DNA from 2 places in the Ochrobactrum sp. P6BSIII genome. Region 2 is predicted to be linked to the other one. Evidence: riboswitches for the same ligand, from Rfam matches in the RefSeq annotation. Region 2 holds a riboswitch; the other holds the start of a gene.
The links. Region 2 has a riboswitch for S-adenosylmethionine ahead of metA (homoserine O-acetyltransferase MetA). Riboswitches for the same ligand answer to the same signal wherever they lie in the genome.
Positions count from the first base shown of each region.

Region 1 (11,176 bases), on a different contig from region 2:
TGTCTCGGGCAAGCGGCTGCACCGGCTGATCGGCGAGGCCAAGGCGCTGATCCTGCCATCGGAATGGTATGAAAATGCGCCAATCAGCATTTTGGAAGCCTATGCGCTTGGCGTGCCGGTCATTGGTGCTGACATTGGCGGTATTCCCGAAATGATCGTACCGGGTGAAACCGGCATGGTGGCCAGAACCGGCGATGCGGAAGACCTTGCTCGCGTCATGAGCGAAGCCGCCAGCCTGACGCCGCAAGCGCGGCGCAAGATGGGCCGTCTGGGCCGCACATGGGCAGGACAGGAATTCTCGCCGGAAGCTTACCGGAACCGGACACTGGAACTTTACGCGGAACTGGGAGCGCTTTGATGGGACAAGGGGCTAAAAAGCGACGCGTCATGATGCTCGGCCTGCGCGGCATACCCAATGTGCAAGGCGGCGTGGAACGTCATGTCGAAGAACTGGCCCGTCTTTACATCGCCAAGGGTTGGGATGTGGAAGTGGTGGGCCGCAGCCCCTATCTCGACCGGAAACAGCCCTATGTCTGGGAAGGCGTCAAGGTCACGCCGATCTGGGCGCCGACGTCGATGAAGTTTGAAGCCATCGTGCATACATTTCTCGGCGTGCTGCGCGCCGGTTTCACGCGCCCCGACATTTTGCATATTCACGCCATCGGCCCCGCGCTGGTGACGCCGCTTGCGCGGCTGCTCGGTTTGCGGACGGTCGTGACCCATCATGGCTTCGACTACAACCGCCAGAAATGGGGACGTCTGGCGCGCACGACATTGAAGCTTGGCGAAAAATGGGGGATGCGCTTTGCAAGCGCCCGTATCGCCGTCTCCAACGACATCGCGAAAACGGTTGAGCAACGCTATAACGTTCCCGTCACCTTCATCCCCAACGGCGTCACCCTGCGGGAACCCAGCCGCGATCCGAGCTGGCTTGAAAAGCATGGGCTTGCTCCCAGCCGCTATATCGCGCTGGTCGCCCGCATCGTGCCGGAAAAGCGTCAGCTCGATCTGATCGAAGCCTTTGCCAAGCTCTCCGATCCATCGCTGAAACTGGCCCTGATCGGCTCGGCTGAATACACCGCCGACTATGCCGGAGAGGTTCGCGCCCGCGCCGAGGCCGTGCCGGGCGTGGTGCTGACCGGCGCATTGCAGGGTGAGGAATTATCTGCGCTTTTCAGTCAGGCGGGGCTTTTCGTGCTGCCATCGAGCCACGAAGGCATGCCCATCGCACTTCTGGAGGCCATGGGCTACGGGCTCAATGTGCTGGCCAGCGACATCACAGCCAATATGGAAGTCGGACTGCCCGACGACGATTATTTCCCGCTCGGCGATATCGACGCGCTGAAAAACGCGCTGCGCCGCAAGACCGATAACCCGCTGACGGCTGAACAGTCGCAGCAACTCATCGACTGGATCGCCCGCGACTATAGCTGGGACGGCATCGCGGACCGGACGCTGAAGGTTTATGAGGAGGGGAATAGGGGAGTAAGTGAGTAGGGCAGTAGGGCAGTAGGGCAGTATGTGATCGGAATAGGTGCGGGCAAAGAAAAAGGGAGCTGCCGACGATATCGTCAGACATACTCCCTTATTCCGTTATTCCCTTACTCACCTATTCCCTTAGATCAGCGTGCCCGGCGCCGTTCTGCCGTTGGCTGGAAAGCCATACGGGAGTGGTACTTGCAATAAGGGCTGGATTCGCAGGATTCACTGCCGCAGAAGTGGAAATCTTCGTTCAGCGGATCGCCGATCGGCCACTTGCAGGTGCGTTCGCTCAGCTGCAACAGGGTGAGGCGGCGCGAAATAGGCACCACCACATCCGAAGCCGGCTTGATGACGGTCTCGGTCACCACTTCAGCAGCATATTCCATCTGCAGCGCCGTTGCGCCGACCGTCTTGGTAACGGTTGCCGTGCGCATCGTCGTCGTATGGGTGGTATGCGTGCTGCCGCCCGTATGCTGCGTCACAGGACGCGGCGCTGCTGCAACCGTATTCACTTTCTTGCTGCGTGGAGCAGCGGTCGTCGTCTTACCGCGACCTGAAAGCTTCAGACGGTGCACTTTGCCGATCACTGCATTGCGGCTGACGCCGCCAAGCTGTGCAGCGATCTGGCTTGCGCTCAAGCCTTCGCTCCACAGTTTCTTCAGTAGTTCAACGCGTTCGTCTGTCCAGTTCATCGCCCTGGGCTCCAATCATTTTCGTTATCCGGAATCCACCAGTGTTCCCGGATTGCTCCAGGCGCAAACACCATATCTATCCGGGTGACTAGGTCCGCCGCACGAAATGTAGCTTTTTTCTTTAAAGAGAAACTACATTACCGGATGACTCCATGACAAGGGATAGCCCTGTCAGGCAGATTCCATTTTTAGGGTTTTCCCCAACTTGGGTGGCAAAGACGGTTTTTCTTTGGTCCTGTGGTGCATTTTTGAACACCTGGGAGAGAGAAGCCGCCGCACGAACCCTGTCGTGGAAACTGGGCACTATATATAGGGCGTGCGACGGTCGCGCTACCCCGCTTGCCGAATTGTTGCGGAAAGTCTGATATGCCCATCATGCAAGGCTTGGGCAAAGCTTAGGCAAAGCTCAGACGTGCGGACATAAAATGCATGAACTCATGCGCAAAGATGAGCGACAATCCGGGCTTAGTTTGATTGACATTTTTTTCGCGAGCGCCAATATACGCCCATGAATAATTGTGCCGCCCGGTGGGCGGCTTTTTATTTCGGCAGGCTTTTCACGCGCGAGGCGCATGATCCACCTGCTGCAATCCTGTGATGACCGGCCGGAGAGAGGGTCGCGTTATCGCTCAAAATGGCAAAGGCTGACAGTCCGTTTTCCTCGGATATGCAGCATTTAGAAGGGCTTATGGAGGCCTGATTGCAATGACCGACGCTACGACCGTGCAACCGCTTTACGACACCTATAATCGTGCGGCTCTGCGCTTCGAGCGAGGTGAGGGCATCTGGCTGATCACCGAAACCGGCGAGCGCTATCTCGATTTTGCGGCTGGCATCGCGGTGAACTCCCTTGGCCATTCGCATCCACATCTGGTCGAAGCCTTGAAAAATCAGGCTGAAAAGCTGTGGCATCTGTCCAATCTTTATGAAGTTCCCGGACAGGAAAAGCTCGGCCAGCGTCTGGTCGACAACACATTTGCCGACAAGGTTTTCTTCACCAATTCCGGCGCGGAAGCGCTTGAATGCGCGATCAAGACCGCGCGTCGCTATCATTTCGCGAACGGCCATCCGGAGCGTTTCCGGATCATCACCTTTGAAGGCGCGTTCCATGGCCGCACGCTTGCGACCATCGCTGCCGGTGGTCAGGCCAAGTATCTCGAAGGTTTCGGCCCGAAGGTCGAAGGCTTCGATCAGGTGCCGTTCGGCGACGAGGCTGCCTTGCGCGCTGCTATTACCGATGAAACCGCCGGTATTCTGCTTGAGCCCGTGCAGGGCGAGGGCGGTCTGCGTGGTTTCCCGGAAGAATTCATGCGCCTTATCCGTCAGATCTGTGACGACAAGGGCCTGCTTTTGATCCTCGACGAAGTCCAGACCGGCGTTGGCCGTACCGGCAAGCTGTTTGCCCATGAATGGTCAGGCGTCACGCCGGACATCATGGCTGTGGCCAAGGGTATTGGCGGCGGTTTCCCGGTTGGCGCCTGCCTTGCGACGGCTGAAGCCGCCAAGGGCATGGTTGCCGGTGTGCATGGCACGACCTATGGCGGCAATCCGCTTGCCATGGCTGTCGGCAATGCCGTGCTGGACGTCGTGCTGTCTGACGGTTTCCTGGAAAATGTTCAGGCCACCGCGCTTGTCATGAAGCAGGGCCTTGCCTCGATCATCGACCGGTTCCCGAATGTGGTTTCCGAAGTTCGCGGTCGCGGTCTTCTGATGGGCATCAAGTGCGTTGTTCCGAACACCACGCTCATTCAGGCGCTGCGTGACGAGCATTTCCTGAGCGTTGGCGCTGGCGACAATGTCGTCCGTCTGCTGCCGCCGCTGGTCACGACGCCGGAAGAAGCCCGTGAGGCGCTGAACCGCATCGAAATGGCCGTGGAACGGCTTTCCGTCGCAAATCCGATCAGCAAGACGGCGTAATCATGGCTCAGGATAACGGTATCAAGCACTTCCTCGATCTGTCTTCCGTCCCGGGAAGCGAATTGCGCTCCATCCTTGAGGATGCAAAGGTGCGCAAGGCGCGCCTGAAGGCGGGCGAGATTGAAAAGCCATTTGCCGGCAAGGTGCTGGCGATGATTTTCGAAAAGCCGTCGACACGCACCCGCGTGTCGTTCGATGTCGGCATGCGCCAGCTCGGCGGTGAAACGCTGATGCTCACGGGCTCGGAAATGCAGCTCGGCCGCAGCGAGACCATCGCCGATACGGCGAAGGTCCTGTCGCGCTATGTGGATGCGATCATGATCCGCACCACATCGCATGACCGCATGCTGGAACTGGCCGAATATGCGACCGTTCCGGTCATTAATGCATTGACCGACGACACCCACCCTTGTCAGATCATGGCCGACGTTCTTACATATGAGGAACATCGCGGCTCGATCAAAGGCAAAACCTTTGCCTGGATGGGGGACGGCAACAACGTCCTGCATTCGCTTGTGGAAGCCGCGGCGCGGTTTGACTTCAACGTCAATATCGCGACGCCGGAAGGCAGCGAGCCAAACCAGCACTTTATTGACTGGGCCAGGGCGCACGGTGCGGACATCATGTCCACGACAGACCCGGAGAAAGCGGCAAGCGGTGTGGATTGCATCGTGACCGACACCTGGGTTTCGATGGGACAGGAAGACCGCGCCCGTGGACACAATGTGTTCATGCCCTATCAGGTCAATGCGAGGCTGATGGCGCAAGCTGATCCGAAGGCGCTCTTCATGCATTGCCTGCCTGCGCATCGCGGGGAGGAAGTGACCAACGAAGTGATCGACGGGCCGCAATCGGTCGTGTTCGACGAAGCCGAAAACAGGCTCCACGCCCAGAAGGCCATTCTGGCCTGGTGCCTGCAAGGCGCGTGATTGGAGTTTTCTGTGGCTGAGGATACCAGCAACATTCATATCGAAGCCGAAAACGGCCAGTCGGGTCCCAAGCTCGATCTGGGTGATTTCGGCTTTGCAGGCGACAATGCGGTCGTGCCCTTCCAGGTGGAAGGGCTTGATGTGCGCGGTCGCGCGGTTCAGCTTGGCACGAGCATCGACGCCATTCTGAAACGGCATAAATATCCCGAGGAAGTGGCCCGCCTGCTGGCTGAGGCGACGGTTCTGACCGTTTTGCTCGGCACTTCGCTCAAATTCGAAGGCAAGTTCATCTTCCAGACCCAGTCCGACGGTCCGGTGGACATGCTGGTGGTGGATTTCAGCACGCCGCATGCTGTGCGCGCCTATGCGCGTTTTGATGATGAGCGTCTGAAAGACGCCATTGCCGCTGGCAAGACAGAGCCGGAAGAGCTGCTCGGTCGCGGCACGCTGGCCTTCACGGTGGATCAGGGCGCCTATATGCAGCGCTATCAGGGCATCGTGGCGCTTGACGGCTCGACGCTGGAAGAAATCGCGACGACTTATTTCCGCCAGTCGGAACAGATCCCGACCGATCTGAAGCTCAGCGTCGCCAAGCTGGTCGAACGGGGTGCCGATGGCAAGCTCGTCGAACAATGGCGCGCTGGCGGACTGATCATCCAGTTCCTGCCGGAATCGGAACTGCGCGCGCGCATTCCCGATCTGCCGGGCGGGGACGGCGACGACAATGAAGCCGTGCATCATCCGGTGGATGACGCCTGGGATGAGGCGCGGTCGCTGGTTGGAACCATCGAAAGCTCGGAACTGACCGATCCGACGATTGGCTCTGAGCGGCTGCTCTATCGCCTGTTCCATGAACGCGGCGTGCGCGTTTTCAACGCCATCAAGGTGGTGGATGAATGCTCCTGCTCGCGTGAGAAAATCCAGGGTGTTCTCGCTGGTTTCACCGCCGAGGAAATTCAGGACAGCATCGAGAACGGCAAGGTTTCGGTGACCTGCGAATTCTGCTCAACGAGCTACGAGTTCGATCCCGCGCTGTTTGCGAAGTAATAAATGAGAATAATGAAAAGCCGGGGCGGTTCAGGAGAGCCGCCCCGGCTTTTTTACGTCTTGTGGTGCAGTTGCGGCTCGGCTTGGCTTAATTCAGCGTGCGGCGCTGCTCGGGCACATCCAGCGAGAAAGCCGGAATATCCACTTCGAATGTGTTGCCGGTCGGGTTTTGCATCTGATAACGGCCAACCATCACGCCGGACGATGTGGTCAGCGGGCAGCCAGACGAATACTGGAACGAGTCACCCGGATCGAGAACGGGCTGTTCGCCCACGACACCGGCTCCGCGCACTTCCTCGACGCGGCCATTGGCGTCGGTAATCTGCCAGTAGCGCGAGCGCAGCTGCACCGTGTCGGACGAATTATTGGCGATTGTAATGCGATAGCCCCAGACATAGCGATTGTCTTCGGGAGCCGACTCTTCTTCCAGATAAAACGGCTCAACCGTTATTTCGATCCCCTGCGTCACCGCCCTATACATCGCATCCGCCTTTATCATGTGCCTGATGTCCACCTATCGCCAAAGTTGCGTTGGAGGTCAACGCGAAGCGGTAATCTGGACAGGGTCAGCGAGGTAGATTTTCTGCGTTTGGATCGTTCTTGCGGGGGATTGCAGCGAAAAGGTCACATTTTTTAAGACGAAACACCGTCTTTTGCATGATCCCGAGATGCTTCAGGATGAAAATGGACAGAAATCGAGCTGATTATCCGGCCCGATTCCATTGAGCCGGATAATCACTTGTCTGTATTTAGCGAACCGCTGCCTTCAGCGCTTCTTCGACGTCTTCCATGAGATCGTCGGTATCTTCAAGGCCGACCGAAATGCGCAGCACGCCATCGGAAATGCCCAGCTCGGCCTTGGCCTCATCGCTGAGGTTCTTGTGCGTCGTGGTGGCCGGATGGGTGATCAGGCTCTTGGCGTCACCCAGATTGTTGGAGATGCTGAACACCTGCAGCGCATTTTCGAACTTGAACGCGGCTTCCTTGCCGCCTTCCAGTTCCAGCGCAATCAGGGTCGAACCGCCGGTCATCTGCTTGGCGATGATATCCGCCTGCGGATGGTCGGCGCGGCCCGGATAGATGACGCGCTTGACGCCCGGCTTGCCTGCGAGAACATCGGCAACGGCAGCCGCCGACTGCGTCATCTGGCGCACGCGCACGGACAGCGTTTCCAGACCCTTCAGCATGATCCATGCATTGAACGGGCTCATACCGGGACCGGTGTGGCGATAATAGTCCTGAAGCGTGTTCTCGACCCATTCGCGGTCCGACAGCACGATGCCGCCAAGGCAGCGGCCCTGACCGTCAATATGCTTGGTGGTCGAATAGACGACGATATGCGCGCCAAGCTCCAGCGGCTTCTGGTAAAGCGGGGTCGCGAAGACATTGTCGACGATGAGCTTCGCACCGGCTTCATTGGCCACCTGGGCCACGGCGGCGATGTCGATGATTTCGAGCGTCGGGTTCGACGGGCTTTCGAGGAACATCACCTTGGTGTTCGGGCGAACGGCGGCTTTCCAGTTTGCGATATCCGAGCCGTCGACGATCGAGATTTCCACGCCATAGCGCGGCAGCAGGGTCTCGACGATATAACGACACGAGCCGAATACGGCGCGCGCGGAAATCACATGATCACCCGCCTGCACCTGACACAGAATGGCGGCGGCGACAGCAGCCATGCCGGAAGCCGTGGCACGGCCTTCCTCGGCGCCTTCCAGTGCGCACATGCGCTTTTCGAACATGTCCGTGGTGGGGTTGGCATAACGCGAATAGATGAAACCCGGATTTTCGCCCTTGAAGCGCGCTTCGGCGGCTTCGGCATCGGGGTAGAGGAAACCCTGCGTGAGGAACATCGCTTCCGACATTTCGGCGAAACCGGAGCGGAGCGAACCGGCATGCACGAGCTGTGTCGCGGGGCGGAACTTGCGGGTAGTCTCAGTCGTCATTTTTCCAACCTGTCAAAAGCTGGTCGGCCGGGACGCCCAAAAGCGTTTAGTGGCATCTCGGCGGCCAATAAAAAACCGGCCCAAAAGGCCGGTAACGAACCGCGGCCCTTTTTAGCGAATTCTTTAACGTGGCTGCAAGCCGGCCGGCCAAATCACCACGGAACACATTTTCCTTATGCCTGTTGTGCAAGGTCGTCAATGCTAGAAGAACCAGATTCGCGGAAAAGCCTGCCTCGTTGGTTTGCAATTGAGTTCGATTCCTGCGGAAAACCCCGTTTCTCCGGGCGCGAAGGGTTGGCATCGGGCCTTTGAGTGGTCAAAGGTCTTTTGAAGAATTGCTCAGACTATGGAGTACGAGGTCGATGGCGCAAAGAGATGCGGGAATTCTGGCGGATGCGGATATCGGTGCGCTGTTCGAAAGCGGTTTGCTGGCTTCGCCGCGCCCATTGGATGCCGACCAGATCCAGCCTGCGAGCCTCGATCTTCGCCTTGGCGCAAAGGCCTATCGCGTGCGCGCCTCCTTCATGCCGGGTCCGGGCACGCCGGTCATCGACAAACTCGAGCGCCTCAAGCTGCATGAGATCGACCTGACCGCAGGCGCGGTTCTCGAAACCGGCTGCGTCTATATCGTGCCGTTGTTGGAAAGCCTTTCGCTGTCGCCGGAACTGTCGGCTTCCGCCAATCCGAAAAGCTCGACCGGTCGTCTCGATATCTTCACCCGCGTGATTGTTGATGGCGCGCAGGAATTCGACAAGGTGCCTGCCGGTTACAAGGGGCCGCTTTATCTGGAAGTCAGCCCGCGCACCTTCCCGATTGTTGCGCGCACCGGTTCGCGCCTGTCGCAGATCCGCTTCCGCAAGGGCCGTGCCCAGCTGGATGAGGCGGAACTCGCCGCGCTGCACGATTCCGAGATGCTGGTGGCTGCTGAAATGCCGAATATTTCCGGCGGTGGCATTGCGCTCTCCGTCGATCTTTCCGGTGGTCCGGACAGGCTGATCGGCTATCGCGGCAAGCATCACACGGCCGTTGTCGATGTGGACAAGCGCGCCGCCAATGATGTGCTCGATTTCTGGGAGCCGATCTATGATCGCGGCGCACGCGAACTGGTGCTCGACCCGGATGAATTCTATATCCTCGTCTCGCGTGAAGCCGTGCATGTGCCGCCGCTCTACGCCGCAGAGATGACGCCTTTCGATCCGCTGGTCGGTGAGTTCCGCGTTCATTATGCGGGCTTCTTCGATCCGGGCTTCGGCCATAGTGCTGCTGGCGGCACGGGCAGCCGCGCGGTTCTCGAAGTGCGCAGCCATGAAGTGCCGTTCATTCTGGAACATGGCCAGATCGTCGGTCGCCTTGTCTATGAGCATATGCTGAACCGCCCGAAGGCGCTTTACGGCACCGATCTTGGTTCCAACTATCAGGCGCAGCAGTTGAAGCTTTCCAAGCATTTTCGTTGACGGCACGAGTAACTCCGCGCAGATATGTGACAAGGGCGGAGGAGAGCGACTGACGTGGCAAACGGAACGGGATTGGATACAAGCCGAAGGCCGGATTTACAAAACGCGCAAGGCGAAGCTCAGCCACGCAGGCTGTCGGTTGGCATTGTCGCGCTGCCGGGTTTTACGCTGACGGCGCTGAGCCTGTTCCTCGATCCCTTCCGTCTGGCTGCCGATGATCGTGACAAGAGCCGCCAGATCCGTTGCGCCTGGAAAATCTGTACGCTGTCCGGCGATCCGGTTGCGTCCAGCTCCGGCATGGTGATCGAGCCGACGGCTCCCATCGGCGAACTCGACGAATGCGATTATGTCGCCGTCGTCGGTGGGGTGCTTGCCCAGTATCGGCCACGCCAGCAGGCATTGATCGATCTCATCAAGCGCGCCGACAAGCGCGGCAAGACCGTTGTGGGGCTTTGCACCGCCGCTTTCCTGCTTGCCGAGGGCAGCCTGCTCGAAGACCGCAATTGCTGTGTGAACTGGTTCCACCGCGACGATTTTCTCGACCTGTTCGACGGCTATACCGCCGACACGACCAGCCTTTTCCACCGCAGCGGACGGCACTATACCTGCGCGGGCGGACTGGGAGCGGCGTCGCTGGCTCTCTCGATCATCCAGAACGAGATTTCCGAAGAATTGGCGCGCAAGAGTGCGTCGATCCTGATGATCCCTTACGAGCTGGTTCGTTCCGAACAGCCCGCGCTCAGCTTCAACGGCGTGCGCTCGCCGATGATCCGCAAGGCCATCCGCATTTTCGAGGAAACGCTGGAAGACCCGGTGCCGATGATCGATGTGGCGCGCAGGCTTGGCATCTCGGTGCGGCAAATGGAGCGCGGCTTCCGGCTGGCGCTGGAACGCACGGCCTTCGAAGTGCGCGAAGAATTGCGCGTCAAGAAGGCAAAGGAACTGCTGGCCGAAACAGGATTGTCGCTTCTGGAAGTGGCCGTCGCCAGCGGCTTTACCGATACGCGCAGCATGAACCGGTCCTTCTCGCGCCAGAAGCAGAAGGCTCCACGCGATTATCGTAAGCAAAGATAGAGCCTGTTCCAAAAGTCGCCCTGTGTGGCTGCAAATGGCAATTTTCTACGTTCCGGTGCTCACCTACCTTTAAGTACGCTGCGCTCTGGTACTCGAAAATCACCATTTTTTCGCACACATGCCGCTTTTTGATTCAGGCTCTCTAGGTTCAGACGCTGAAAACTTGCGGATGTCATCATCACAGCCTATGTCTTGCGCGATGAATCTGTCCGCATGGCGGCAATCGAGACGCAGGAGAGTTGCATGTCTGATGGTGTAAACCGTTTTCTTGGCGATACGCCTGCTCGCATCATTGTCAAGCTGGTGCTGATCTCGCTGGTGGTCGGCGTTGTCATGAGCGCGTTCCACTGGACGCCCTATGACATTCTGTGGGGCATTCGCGATTTCTTCCTGCGCCTGTGGAATATGGGCTTCTCCGCTGTTGCCCGTTTTGCGGATTATCTCATTTTGGGCGCAGCCGTTGTCATCCCTGCCTTTATTTTGCTCCGTATCCTCAGCTATCGCAAATAGCAGATATTGGCAGCAGGTTAGGAGCATTTCCAGCAAAAGTGCGAAGCGGTTTTGCGTTGGACAATGCGGCAAATAAAGACATTCGGACGATGCAGCAAAAACAAGGATTTATGCTTTCCCGGCGT
Region 1 is NZ_JACGXB010000006.1:239,005-250,180, reverse strand. Features, by position in the region: gene FHW00_RS10960 (glycosyltransferase family 4 protein) at 1-358, shown strand, start outside; gene FHW00_RS10955 (glycosyltransferase family 4 protein) at 358-1,497, shown strand; gene FHW00_RS10950 (GcrA family cell cycle regulator) at 1,623-2,174, opposite strand; gene FHW00_RS10945 (aspartate aminotransferase family protein) at 2,880-4,091, shown strand; gene argF (ornithine carbamoyltransferase) at 4,094-5,020, shown strand; gene FHW00_RS10935 (Hsp33 family molecular chaperone) at 5,033-6,067, shown strand; gene apaG (Co2+/Mg2+ efflux protein ApaG) at 6,156-6,548, opposite strand; gene FHW00_RS10925 (O-succinylhomoserine sulfhydrylase) at 6,817-8,013, opposite strand; SAM riboswitch at 8,103-8,182, opposite strand; gene FHW00_RS10920 (2'-deoxycytidine 5'-triphosphate deaminase) at 8,376-9,467, shown strand; gene FHW00_RS10915 (GlxA family transcriptional regulator) at 9,540-10,541, shown strand; gene FHW00_RS10910 (DUF6460 domain-containing protein) at 10,785-11,051, shown strand; gene FHW00_RS10905 (CAP domain-containing protein) at 11,141-11,176, shown strand, end outside.
Region 1: another riboswitch for S-adenosylmethionine. It lies ahead of FHW00_RS10925 (O-succinylhomoserine sulfhydrylase); the one in region 2 lies ahead of metA (homoserine O-acetyltransferase MetA).

Region 2 (11,176 bases):
GACCGATTGCTGCATGCAGCAGCGCTCATGCAAGCCATGGCCATGACAACGGAAGCAAATATAGCGTTTCTACGCTGAGCCCTATCCCACAAAAGCAGGCGCCAGTAAGAGATGCATTATTGAGTAAAACAATACTTATTCTTGTAATAAATATTCCAAAAAATCCAAATATTTTAGAAGACGTAAACGATTGGCGGTTACGATCTCCGGTCATATGCTATAGTTAGCTTCAGCAGACTGAGAAGTTTCCGAACACAGACGCGCGTGGATCGCCTCCACCGGTCACATTGCGGAATGCATGGGAATGCCTTTTTCGAGGGACTATTACTTTGGGCGGTTCAAGGCCGACGAGCTGGCAAGGTTGCAGCAAGCCTATATTCAGACTTGCACGGCTATTGGCTGCTGTCCTGTTACCTCGCCCCTGAAGGACGAATTGGTCCGTGAAATCATCCAGATTTACGAGTGCGGCGTCTTCCAACCGGAAAAGATCGCCGAACTCATGAAGCAGATCGAGAGCGTCAAGCACCGTGCGGAAACGAGCCCGACGCTTGATCAGTTCCCCGTCATACACTCCAAGACCGCCTAGGCTCAGTTTACGTGGCTGACGGTCTGACGCTTGGGCTACTCACTCCGCCGCATCTGCCAGATAGCCGAATTGCTGTACATTTTGTGGAGCAGTTACACCCGGCAACAGGCGGTCATCGTCAATCGGCTCACCAAGCTGCGTCGTCACCGGAATGACCCCTGCCCAGATCGGCAACGCGTAATCCGGCTCATCATCCTTCGGCGGACCGGAGCGAACCTTCGCCGACGCTTCGTTCAGCTCCAGTTCCAGAAGCATGGTCGCCTTCAGTTCCTTGGCCATCATCGGACGCAGCCCTTCCCAGCGGTCAGGAAACAGCCCGTTCACGAAGTTGCGCAAGTGCCGTTCCTTCGCCGTGACATCCGTAATCTTCTTCGCAGTGCCGAAAGCCATCACGGAACGATAGTTACAGGAATGGTGAAAAGCAGAACGCGCCAGAACGAACCCGTCCAGGGTTGCGAAGCTGACACAGACTTCCGCTTCCTCGCAAGCTTCCAGCATGCGGCTTGCCGATGAGCCATGCCAGTAGATGAAATTACCTTCCCGCCATACCAGCGTCGGCGACACATAGGGCGTGCCATTGAAGACATAAGCCACATGGGCAAGCGGCTGCGCATCAATGATCGCATGCACGCTGTCCGCATCATAATGGCCGCGATCATGCAGGCGTTTCACTCTGGCTCTTTCTGTGGGGGCATTCGTCATGCTGGTCATTCCCGTCTGCATTTGGACTTTCAATGCACGCAAAATGCCGCCATAGTGGTATGTTGAAAATAACCACTTAAAAGATATAGACCCATGCCACTTATCGCATCGATACCGGAGTTCGGCATTGACCGGACAAGCGATATTCCGCTCGCCGTGCAGTTGGCAGAACAGATAAGGCAGGCCGTTCTCACCGGAAGGCTGAAGCCTGAAAGCCGTCTGCCCTCGACGCGCGCCTTTGCAGAAGAGTTGGGTGTGTCTCGCGCCACGGCGCTGGCAGCCTACGACCAGTTGATCGCGGAGGGGTATCTGGAAGGCAAGCATGGTTCAGGCACACGCATAGCCGCTCAATTGCCGGAAGTGACACTGAAAACCGGGCCAGCCGCCACTTTCAAAACAGCAAAAATCATAACCAAGACAGCGCGTCTCCCGCAGCCTTTTCAGCAAGGCGTGTTCGACAGCGATCATTTTCCCCATGCGGAATGGGGCAAGCTGCTTGGACGCATCTGGCGCAACCCTGACACCAGCCTGCTGAACGGGCACGATCCTTTCGGCTATTTGCCGCTGCGCGCCGCCCTCGCCCGCCACCTGCACGAATGGCGCGGCATGGCTGTTGACCCCGCGCAAATTCTGATTACTGGCGGCAGCACCGACGCGTTTTCTCTGCTCCGTGAAGCCATGTTCGCACCGGGCGACAAAATCTGGATGGAAGAGCCGGGCTATTCTCCCGCCCGAAACATTCTTGGCGGGCAGGGAATTGACGTCATCTCGGTGCCTGTCGATGGCAATGGTCTAGATGTGACAGCGGGACGGCAAGCCGCCATGCATGCACGCGCGGCATTTGTAACGCCTGCCCGCCATCATCCCACAGGCGTAACCATGCCGCTGGCCCGGCGGCTTGATCTTATCGCCTGGGCTCGCGAGAGCGACGCGTTCATCATCGAAGACGACTATGACAGTGAGCACCGCTATATCGGCCAGCCGCTTCCGGCCCTGATGTCGCTCGACCGCGACCGCATTCTCTATATAGGCAGTTTCTCGAAAGTGTTCTCGCCCGTCTTGCGGCTCGGCTTCCTGATTGTGCCTCCACAACTGACAGACAAGTTTCGCACACTTCGACAAGAGCTTTTGCCGCCGCCGTCGCTTCTCGCTCAACCGACGCTGGCGCAATTCATCGAAACCGGCGCCTTCGCCCAGCACATCCGGAGAATGCGTCGTCTCTATGCGTCCCGTCGCAACAAGCTCATCGCGGCATTGTCGCCCGGTGAACCGGCACTTTTCAGGATCGAAGCGCCGCCTGCGGGCCTGACCCTGCTGCTCGCGCTTTCCGACAACCAAAATGATGTGGCACTTGTAGAAAAACTTGCAGAATCCGGGATTAACGTTCAACCGCTCTCCCCGCTCTACAGGTTTTTCCTGCCGCGACAGGGACTTCTCCTCGGTTTCTCAGGTTTTGATGAAGCCCATCTGGAGAAATCTGCAACAGCATTGATAAAAGTCCTCGAAAGCTCAATTTGAACCGCGTGCGTTAGCACTTTCGTAAACTTTGGATTCAGTTTTTGCCGCTACTCTAAACAAAGCAATGACTCGGAAGAGCGTTGCAGCCCATTTGTTTTGAGTACGGGTGCCCATGCGTTCTTCGCCTTCGCGTTTTTTGGTCGTGTCTGCCATTGCGCTCGCTTGCGCCGCCCTGTCGGGCTGCACATCGAGTTCCGGCATCGACAGCATCATGCTCCAGCCGAAACCCTCGGCGGAGATGACCAGTTCTGTTGTGAGGCCAGTTCCGCCCGCAGCCGTAACCGAAACGGCAAGCGCGCCGCGTGCACAGCCGCTTCCCCCGCAAGAAGAAGTGCTCGCCTGGGCCGGACCTGTTCCTGATGGCGGACCGTTCAAGGTTCAACCGCCTGCACCCGTTGCGCCGCAACCGCGCGCGCCCTTGCAGGAGCGCCCCGTCGCGCAGATACCAGCCCCAGCTCCGCAAGCGGCAGCGCCGCGTGTACCTGCACCGCAGGTCGCGGCCTATCCGGCAGTGCGTCTGGAACCGCAAGCCCGTACGGCACAGGACCGCTCCAGAATTTATAGCCACCGCTTCCGTGATGCAAAGCCGATCAATTTTGGCCGTGCGTCACCGCGCAAGCTCGCAGTTCACGGCGTTGACGTCTCGCGCTGGCAGGGCGATATCGACTGGCCAAAGCTGCGCACGCAAGGCGCGAACTTTGCCTATATCAAGGCGACCGATGGTGGCGACCATCTCGACCCGATGTTCCGCAAAAACTGGCGTGAGGCCAAGGAAGCTGGAATCAAGCGCGGCGCTTATCACTTTTTCTACTGGTGCCGTGTCGCCAGCGAGCAGGCCGATTGGTTCATCCGCAATGTGCCGAAGGATCCTGATGCGCTACCGCCGGTGATCGACGTGGAATGGAATGGTGATTCCGCCTGCCGCCGCCGTCCTTCGCCGCAACAGGTGCGCGAGAAGATGCAAGTCTTCATGGACAAGCTTGAGCGCCACTACGGCAAGCGCCCGGTCATCTATACCGCACCGGATTTCTATGACGACAATCTGAGAGGCGCGTTCAACGACTATCCGTTCTGGTTGCGCGCTGTCGCCCAGCACCCATCCAAGGTCTATCCGGGCCGCCCATGGCTGTTCTGGCAATATTCCGGATCGGGTCTGTCTCAGGGCGTGAGCAACAAGATCGACCTGAACGTGTTCCATGGTTCGGAAGCCGAATGGCATCGCTGGCTCGACAGAGTCGGCAGCTGAGTTCGCTTCATCCCAAACAAAAACCCCGGAACTTCCATTCCGGGGTTTTCTTTATTCAGCGGCACTCACTTCTTGCCGATATTTTCCAGATCATACGGCGTTGACTGGTAAATCTCATTGATCCAGTTGCCGAACAGGAGATGCGCGTGGCCGCGCCAGCGATTTTGCGGCGGGCGCGTGGCATCATCTTCCGGGAAATAATTCGCAGGCACCTTCGTTTCTGGCTCGCCCTGGATATCGCGGAAATATTCGTCAGCCAGCGACGTGGTGTCATATTCGACATGGTTGAACATATGCAGCGCGCGATGGTTTGGATCTTCCAGCAGACAAAGGCCGGATTCAGCGCTATCGACGAGAACATTCAAACCACTATTCTGCGGAATGTCCTCCTTGCGCACTTCCGTCCAGCGTGAAACCGGAATGGTGAAATCATCCGAGAAACCGCGCAGATAGGGCGATGCTGGCGCAAGATTCTGCTGGCTGTAGACGCCCGATGCCTTGGCCGGCAGTTCATACTTGCCCATGCCATGGAAATGATGAACGGCGGCCTGCGCCGACCAGCAGATGTTCAGCGAGCGATGCACATGGGTCTGCGTCCAGTCGAAAACACGCTGCAACTCATCCCAATAGGTTACGTCTTCGAAGTTCAAGCGTTCCACCGGCGCACCGGTGATCACGAATCCATCGAAGCGCTCGTCACGCACATCTTCCCACGGGCGGTAGAAAGACAGCATGTGATCGGCGGAGGTATGGCGCGCGACGTGATTGGTTATGCGCACCAGTGTCAGTTCCACCTGAAGCGGCGTCGCGCCCAGCAGGCGTGCGATCTGCGTTTCCGTGGTCGCCTTGTTGGGCATAAGATTGAGCAGGCCGATGCGCAAGGGCCGTATGTCCTGACGCACGGCATCCGCCTCGCGCATGACCATAACGCCCTCGGCCTGGAGAACACTGGTTGCTGGCAGATCGTCAGGAATTTTTATCGGCATGATCGCGTCGGTCCCTAGTTCTGTCAGGTAGACGCGAGTGGCTTTATCCGCATAGTTGCCGGTTTGGCCACATCCTCCCTTGTCAGGGAGTACCACCTTGCCCGGAGCGGCAGGTTGGCGTTGGGCGTCTCCCCAACTCTTGATGTATTCGCACTTCTACTCAAACGCGGACGTTATGGCAATAGCTTTACGTGCAAGCGATGCTGACTGGAACAAATGTCCGCTTTCTGCGTTATTCGAAGTGCCCGCATACTGTCTCAGGCTATCGTTTCGGTTTGAGGGCAACAGGGAGGGAGAAAATGAGCAATATCATATTCTGGACGGGAATCTTGCTTCTGCCGATTTTGGTGGGAACAGCATTCGCCTATCTGCGCCATTATCATCACGAAGACGACTTCTGATTTAGAACCAGAAGCCGTCTGCCGTTCTGAATGTTTCATGCGCTTTCGCGCACGATCTTTATTGTGTCGCTGAAACCAGTGAAAAAGCCACGCCTTTCGGATCAAGACACTGGATGATCCACTCGCCATTCGGCACTTCGGTCGGCCCGAATGTAACCTTGCCACCCTGCGATTTGACGCGTTCGGCAGCGGCGTTCGTTCCATCCACCATGAAGTAAAAGCCCCAGCCCTGCGGCACATTCGGCGGAGCCGTCATGATGCCGCCTGTATCCGCACCGTTTACGCTGAAGATCTTGTATTTGCCCATACCGCCCATATCGAAATCGCGTGCGAGCTTCCAGCCAAACACTTTCTCATAGAAGCCAAAGACTTCCTCGCCGTTCTTGGCATAAAGCTCATGCCAACCGGGATGACCCACCTTGCGCGAACCAAAATCGGCTGGTGGTTCTGGCGGGTCTTTCGGCTCGAAAAGCGCAAAGACTGAACCCTGCGGGTCCGCCACGATGGCAAACCGCCCAACGGTTGGAATATCATAAGCCGATTGAAGGATCTTACCGCCCGCGGCGATAACCTTCTCAGACATTGCGTCCACATCGGCCACACCGATATAACCGAGCCAGCCGGGCTTTGCGCCGCAATCTCCGCTTGGCATATCGGACAGCGCCATCATACCGGCGACTGCACAACCGGGCGCTTCCAGCAGGGTATAATTCACACCGGGGACGCCCGAATCCTTGGTATTCCAACCGACGACCTTGCCGTAAAAATTTGCGGCCTCAGTGGCATCTTCGGTCATGAGTTCGTACCAGACGAACGGTGATGCTCCGTTATTCATTGTCATTCCTCCCAGAATTTGAATTCAGCGTTCAGCTACAGCAGCTGTGCTTTGCCGCTGGCGCAGCATATTCATCGTGGCGTTTCACGAAGTGCATCGTGCTGTCTTCGTTACGCCCTTTCGGTGCACGGTCGAGGATCATCAGCGTGCTGATCCACTCCTCGATGCCACGCGCATAGCTGGAATATGTATGGTAGATCGTGCCGTCATCAGTCTTGATGAAGGCACTCATGCCGGGCAGTTCGTCATGCGCCTGCTCTGGCGCCAGCCTGTCGAAATTGTAGAAAACGCGCCCTTCTTCGATCTCGGCCTTGTCGAACGACACATGGAAGTCAAAATTGAAATCGCCGCCATAAGATGACACCCATGGGAAATGCCAGCCCATGCGCCGCTTATAGTCTTCCAGCTTTGCAAGAGGCCCACGCGATACAGCGACAAGCGTGACATCATGATTGTTGAGATGCGCCAGCGCACCGTCGAGATTATCTGCCAGGAAAGAACAGCCAACGCAGCCCTGCTCCCATTCCGGCCCGAACATGAAATGATAGACGACCAGCTGACTGCGTCCGTCAAAAAGCTCTGCCAGTGTTCGACGCCCAGCCGGGGTGTCGAAGACATAGTCTTTCTCCACCTTGACCCAGGGCAGCGCCCGTCTTTCCTGATTGACGCGATCGCGAAGATGCGTCGCTTCCTTTTCTCTGGCCAAAAGCGCGCGACGCGCCTCAAGCCAGACTTCGCGGGATACGACTTCATTCATGATGCAAGTCCTCCTCCGCCCCCCGGATGGTAAAACGCCCAGTTTATATCGGGATATTTGCTTGACGATTTACATTGATATCAATATTAATGGATCATGTCAAACGTCCCTGAAGTCCCTTTCGAAACAACCCTTTTGGTCAGAGACACCTGCCTCTGCCTGCATGTCCAGCGAGCGGCTCGTGCGCTTGCGCGGCGTTTTGACGAAGCTCTTCGTCCGGTTGGCATGACGAATGGGCAATTCTCCCTGATGATGTCGCTCAACCGGCCTGCGCCACCGCCGATGAAACCAGTGGCTGAATTGCTGGCAATGGATCAGACCACCCTCACCGCAGCGCTGAAGCCCCTGCAAAGACAGGGCTGGGTGGAAATACTGGTCAATCCTGCCGACCGCCGCGAGCGCCTGCTGCAACTGACACCGGATGGCAAGGCAGCCTTGGCTGCCGCAGTTCCCATCTGGACCTCCACGCATGCGGAAATTGAAAAGAACCTCTCGCAAGGCAATGGCGATCAAATCCGAAGCGATCTGATTGCGCTTTCGTTCTAGGATTTCACGCCACAGCCTGAATGATATGCGCCTGAATTTTGGCAGAAACTTCACCGCTGCCATGCTTTTCGGAAAGCACCTCGGTCACATAGTCCGTCGCTGGGGTGAGTCCGCCTGCATTTCTGGCTTCAATTTCCTGACGAAGCAAAGTTCCGTGACAGTAAGCAACGGCAGGGATGCGCGGTGACGAGGCACAGCTTTGCTCGGCGCGTGTCTCGGTCGTGATACTCGAGAAGCCTGCCTCCTCAAGTTCCCTGCGGATAAGCGCCGTGTCGTGATAGCCATGCGGTGTCCGCGCCAGAAAACGTGGTGGATCCTGCGGAAATATCTCGGCAAGCGCACGCGTTACGTCATCCGCGAAGATGTTCTCCTCGATACGATCCCAGACGCTGAACAGAAGCCGTCCACCAGGTTTCAGGACGCGCCGCGCTTCCCGGTAACCGGCAATCCGGTCGGGGAAAAACATCGCACCAAACTGGCAGCAGACCACATCAAAACGCGCAGCTTCAAACGGCAATGCCAAAGCATCGGCCTGCCGCCATTCAATCCGGCTGTCGGGCAGCTGCCGCGAGGCCGCAAAAGCAATCATCGGCTGGTTCAGATCACTTGCGATATAATGGGCGCCGCTGCCCAGTCTCGGTGCCAAAGCACGCGTGACTGCACCGGTACCGGCACAGGTTTCCAGAATGTTTGCGGGGGAAAGACTGACCACACGTTGGGCCATATCAGCAGCGTAACGCTCGAAAATTAACGGCACCATATAGCGCTCGTAATTTTCCGGAATGGAACCGGCGAACACTTTATCGGCTTCCAGCATCTCAGTCGCCTGCATCCTATAGACGGAGGGCGATTATATCACAGAGCAGCCGATCTGAAATCAGCGATGATTCTTCATAACGAATGACATTTTTCGACATCTATTCAATACTATATCAGAAATATCTAATAATTTAATCGAGATGCATCTTCTGTATGAATTCATACAGCACAACGGCCTGATTGTGTTCCTCATCCTTAGCGCCGTAGAGTAATGTCAGCGGCGCATCACCGGCTTTGGCAACCAGTGCTTTGAGGTCCGACAACTTATCTTGCAGTTCGGCATAATAGCGCTTTTGAAACTCGTCCCACTTTGCCGGATCATGATTGAACCATTTGCGAAGATCGGTGGACGGGGCAATATCTTTTGCCCAGAGATCGATGGCGGCCTTTTCCTTGGTCATGCCGCGCGGCCAGACACGATCGACCAGAACCCGATAACCATCGTCGCTTGACGGCGCTTCATAGATCCGTTTGAGGCGAATATCGGTCATGTTGAAATCTCCGCATCGTCGCTACCACCTGGTGTTTTAGCGTAGCGACGCGGAATAGGCGACAACAGAAGCGCCGCGCGGGGGCGCAGCACTTCTGTGTTTCGCAAGGTTACGCGGCCTTGCCGAGCATACCGTGCGGATCAAGCACAAACTTCTTCGCCACGCCCTGGTCGAAGCTCTCATAACCAGCGGCTGCGTCTTCAAGCGAAATGACTTCCGCATTGACGATTTCAGCGATGTTCAGACGGCCGTGCAGGATCGCCTGCATCAACTGCCGGTTATATTTCAGAACCGGCGTCTGCCCCGTATGGAACGACTGCGCTTTGGCCCAGCCGAGCCCGAAGCGAAGCGACAGGCTGCCCTGCTTGGCCGCACCATCCACCGCACCCGGATCTTCCGTCACGTAGAGCCCCGGAATGCCAACCGAACCGGCAGGACGCGTGATTTCCATCATCTGATTCAGCACGATAGCAGGCTGTTCGCCGCCGCTATGGCCTCTAGCCTCGAAGCCCACCGCGTCAATGGCACTGTCCACCTCATTGCTGCCGGTGACTTCCGCAATCATGTCGCCCAGACGGTCGCTGGCGGAAAGATCAATCGGCTCAAAACCGACCTTGCGGGCATGGTCCAGACGTTCCTTGTTGAAGTCTCCGACCATCACGACGGCAGCGCCAAGAATACGCGCCGAGGCTGCGGCTGCCAGCCCGACTGGTCCGGCACCGGCCACATAGACCACCGAGCCTACACCAACACCCGCCTTGACCGCGCCGTGAAAGCCGGTCGGCAGAATATCCGACAACATGGTGAGATCGCGGATCTTCTCCATCGCCCGGTCACGATCCGGGAATTTCAGCAGATTGAAATCGGCGTAAGGCACCATGACGTAGCGGGCCTGCCCGCCGATCCAGCCCCCCATATCGACATAACCATACGCACCGCCAGCGCGTGATGGATTGACAGTCAGACAGACGCCGGTGTCCTGCTCCTTGCAGCAACGGCAGCGGCCGCAGGCAACATTGAACGGCACGGAAACGATGTCGCCGACTTCGAGCATCTCGACATCGGAACCCTTCTCAATGACTTCGCCGGTAATCTCATGGCCAAGCACAAGCCCGGGCATCGCCGTCGTGCGTCCGCGCACCATATGCTGGTCCGACCCGCATATATTGGTCGAGATGACTTTCAGAATGACACCGTGACCCAGTTTCCTCCCATCGGGTGCAGACAGCACCGGATCTTCGATGTCACGTACTTCGACTTTTCCGGGTCGCATATAGACGACGCCACGGTTCCTGCTCATGTCTACCTCCTCCAGGTTGGACAACAAACGAAGATGTCAGAAAGTGAAAACGTAACGGCGATAGGCGCAAGGCTCAGTCTCAATCGCGACACGTCTCATTCAATTTGCACGCCAAAAGCACGCTTGTCGGATGCGCCGGAACAGCCGTCATAATTACGGGTGATGATGATTGAACATTGTATATATTAGCAAAGCAACTTGACTCTGGGTTGTGCGCAAGCTTCACATGGCGCAGATTCTTTCCGCTCTTCCAAGGGACAGTGGTCGGGCACCGAAATCGCAAGGAGAGGCAAATGCTTAACGGTTTCAAACGGCAGCAGGGTCGTGCGCTTTGGGCACAGGTTTTCCTGACGCTAGCTGCAATCACTGGTTTGACCGCAGGGCTTGCCATGGCGCCCGCTCCGTCGAACGCCGCTGAAACGCGTCGTATCGAAATCACCGAAGACAGCGATTATTTCGGCTTCGACTTGCGGACCCAGAAGAACGTGACACTGGACCAATGCAAGAGCACCTGTCTCGGTGACAATGCCTGCCGAGCCTTCACCTATAATCCGAAGGTCAAATGGTGCTTCCTCAAGACCGATTTCAACAAGCTCAATCCTTCGGTCGGCTCCATTGCCGGTAAGGTTGTATCGGGTGCAACCAAAGACACAGCCAAGGCCGACATCGGCGCGCCACCAGCCGTTACATTCTTCGCGGATAATCTTGTCGATGAAGCCCGCCGTTTCCGCACCACTATTCTGGCTGCGGACAGTAACGAAGGCCTCAGCACGCTGAAGGCCGAAGCTGCCTCCGCACTCGCCAATAGCGACCCGCGCACGGCAATGGAGAAATTTGCTGCCGCAGCCGGCGCTTCGCCTGACGACAGCACGCTCTGGACCGGTCTGGCTCTCGCCACTTTGGCAACAGAACCTTCCAACAGCGAAGAAACCGCCAAGTTCAAGCGCGACGCCACATCGGCAGCATGGAACGGCTATCAGACCTCGCGC
Region 2 is NZ_JACGXB010000002.1:397,409-408,584, forward strand. Features, by position in the region: gene FHW00_RS04190 (FUSC family protein) at 1-78, shown strand, start outside; gene FHW00_RS04195 (hypothetical protein) at 305-586, shown strand; gene FHW00_RS04200 (pyridoxamine 5'-phosphate oxidase family protein) at 626-1,288, opposite strand; gene pdxR (MocR-like pyridoxine biosynthesis transcription factor PdxR) at 1,382-2,806, shown strand; gene FHW00_RS04210 (glycoside hydrolase family 25 protein) at 2,919-4,052, shown strand; gene metA (homoserine O-acetyltransferase MetA) at 4,118-5,038, opposite strand; SAM-I-IV-variant riboswitch at 5,080-5,189, opposite strand; gene FHW00_RS04220 (VOC family protein) at 5,498-6,274, opposite strand; gene FHW00_RS04225 (DUF899 domain-containing protein) at 6,306-7,034, opposite strand; gene FHW00_RS04230 (MarR family winged helix-turn-helix transcriptional regulator) at 7,128-7,577, shown strand; gene FHW00_RS04235 (class I SAM-dependent methyltransferase) at 7,582-8,394, opposite strand; gene FHW00_RS04240 (DUF488 domain-containing protein) at 8,528-8,887, opposite strand; gene fdhA (formaldehyde dehydrogenase, glutathione-independent) at 8,997-10,187, opposite strand; gene FHW00_RS04250 (alpha-2-macroglobulin family protein) at 10,577-11,176, shown strand, end outside.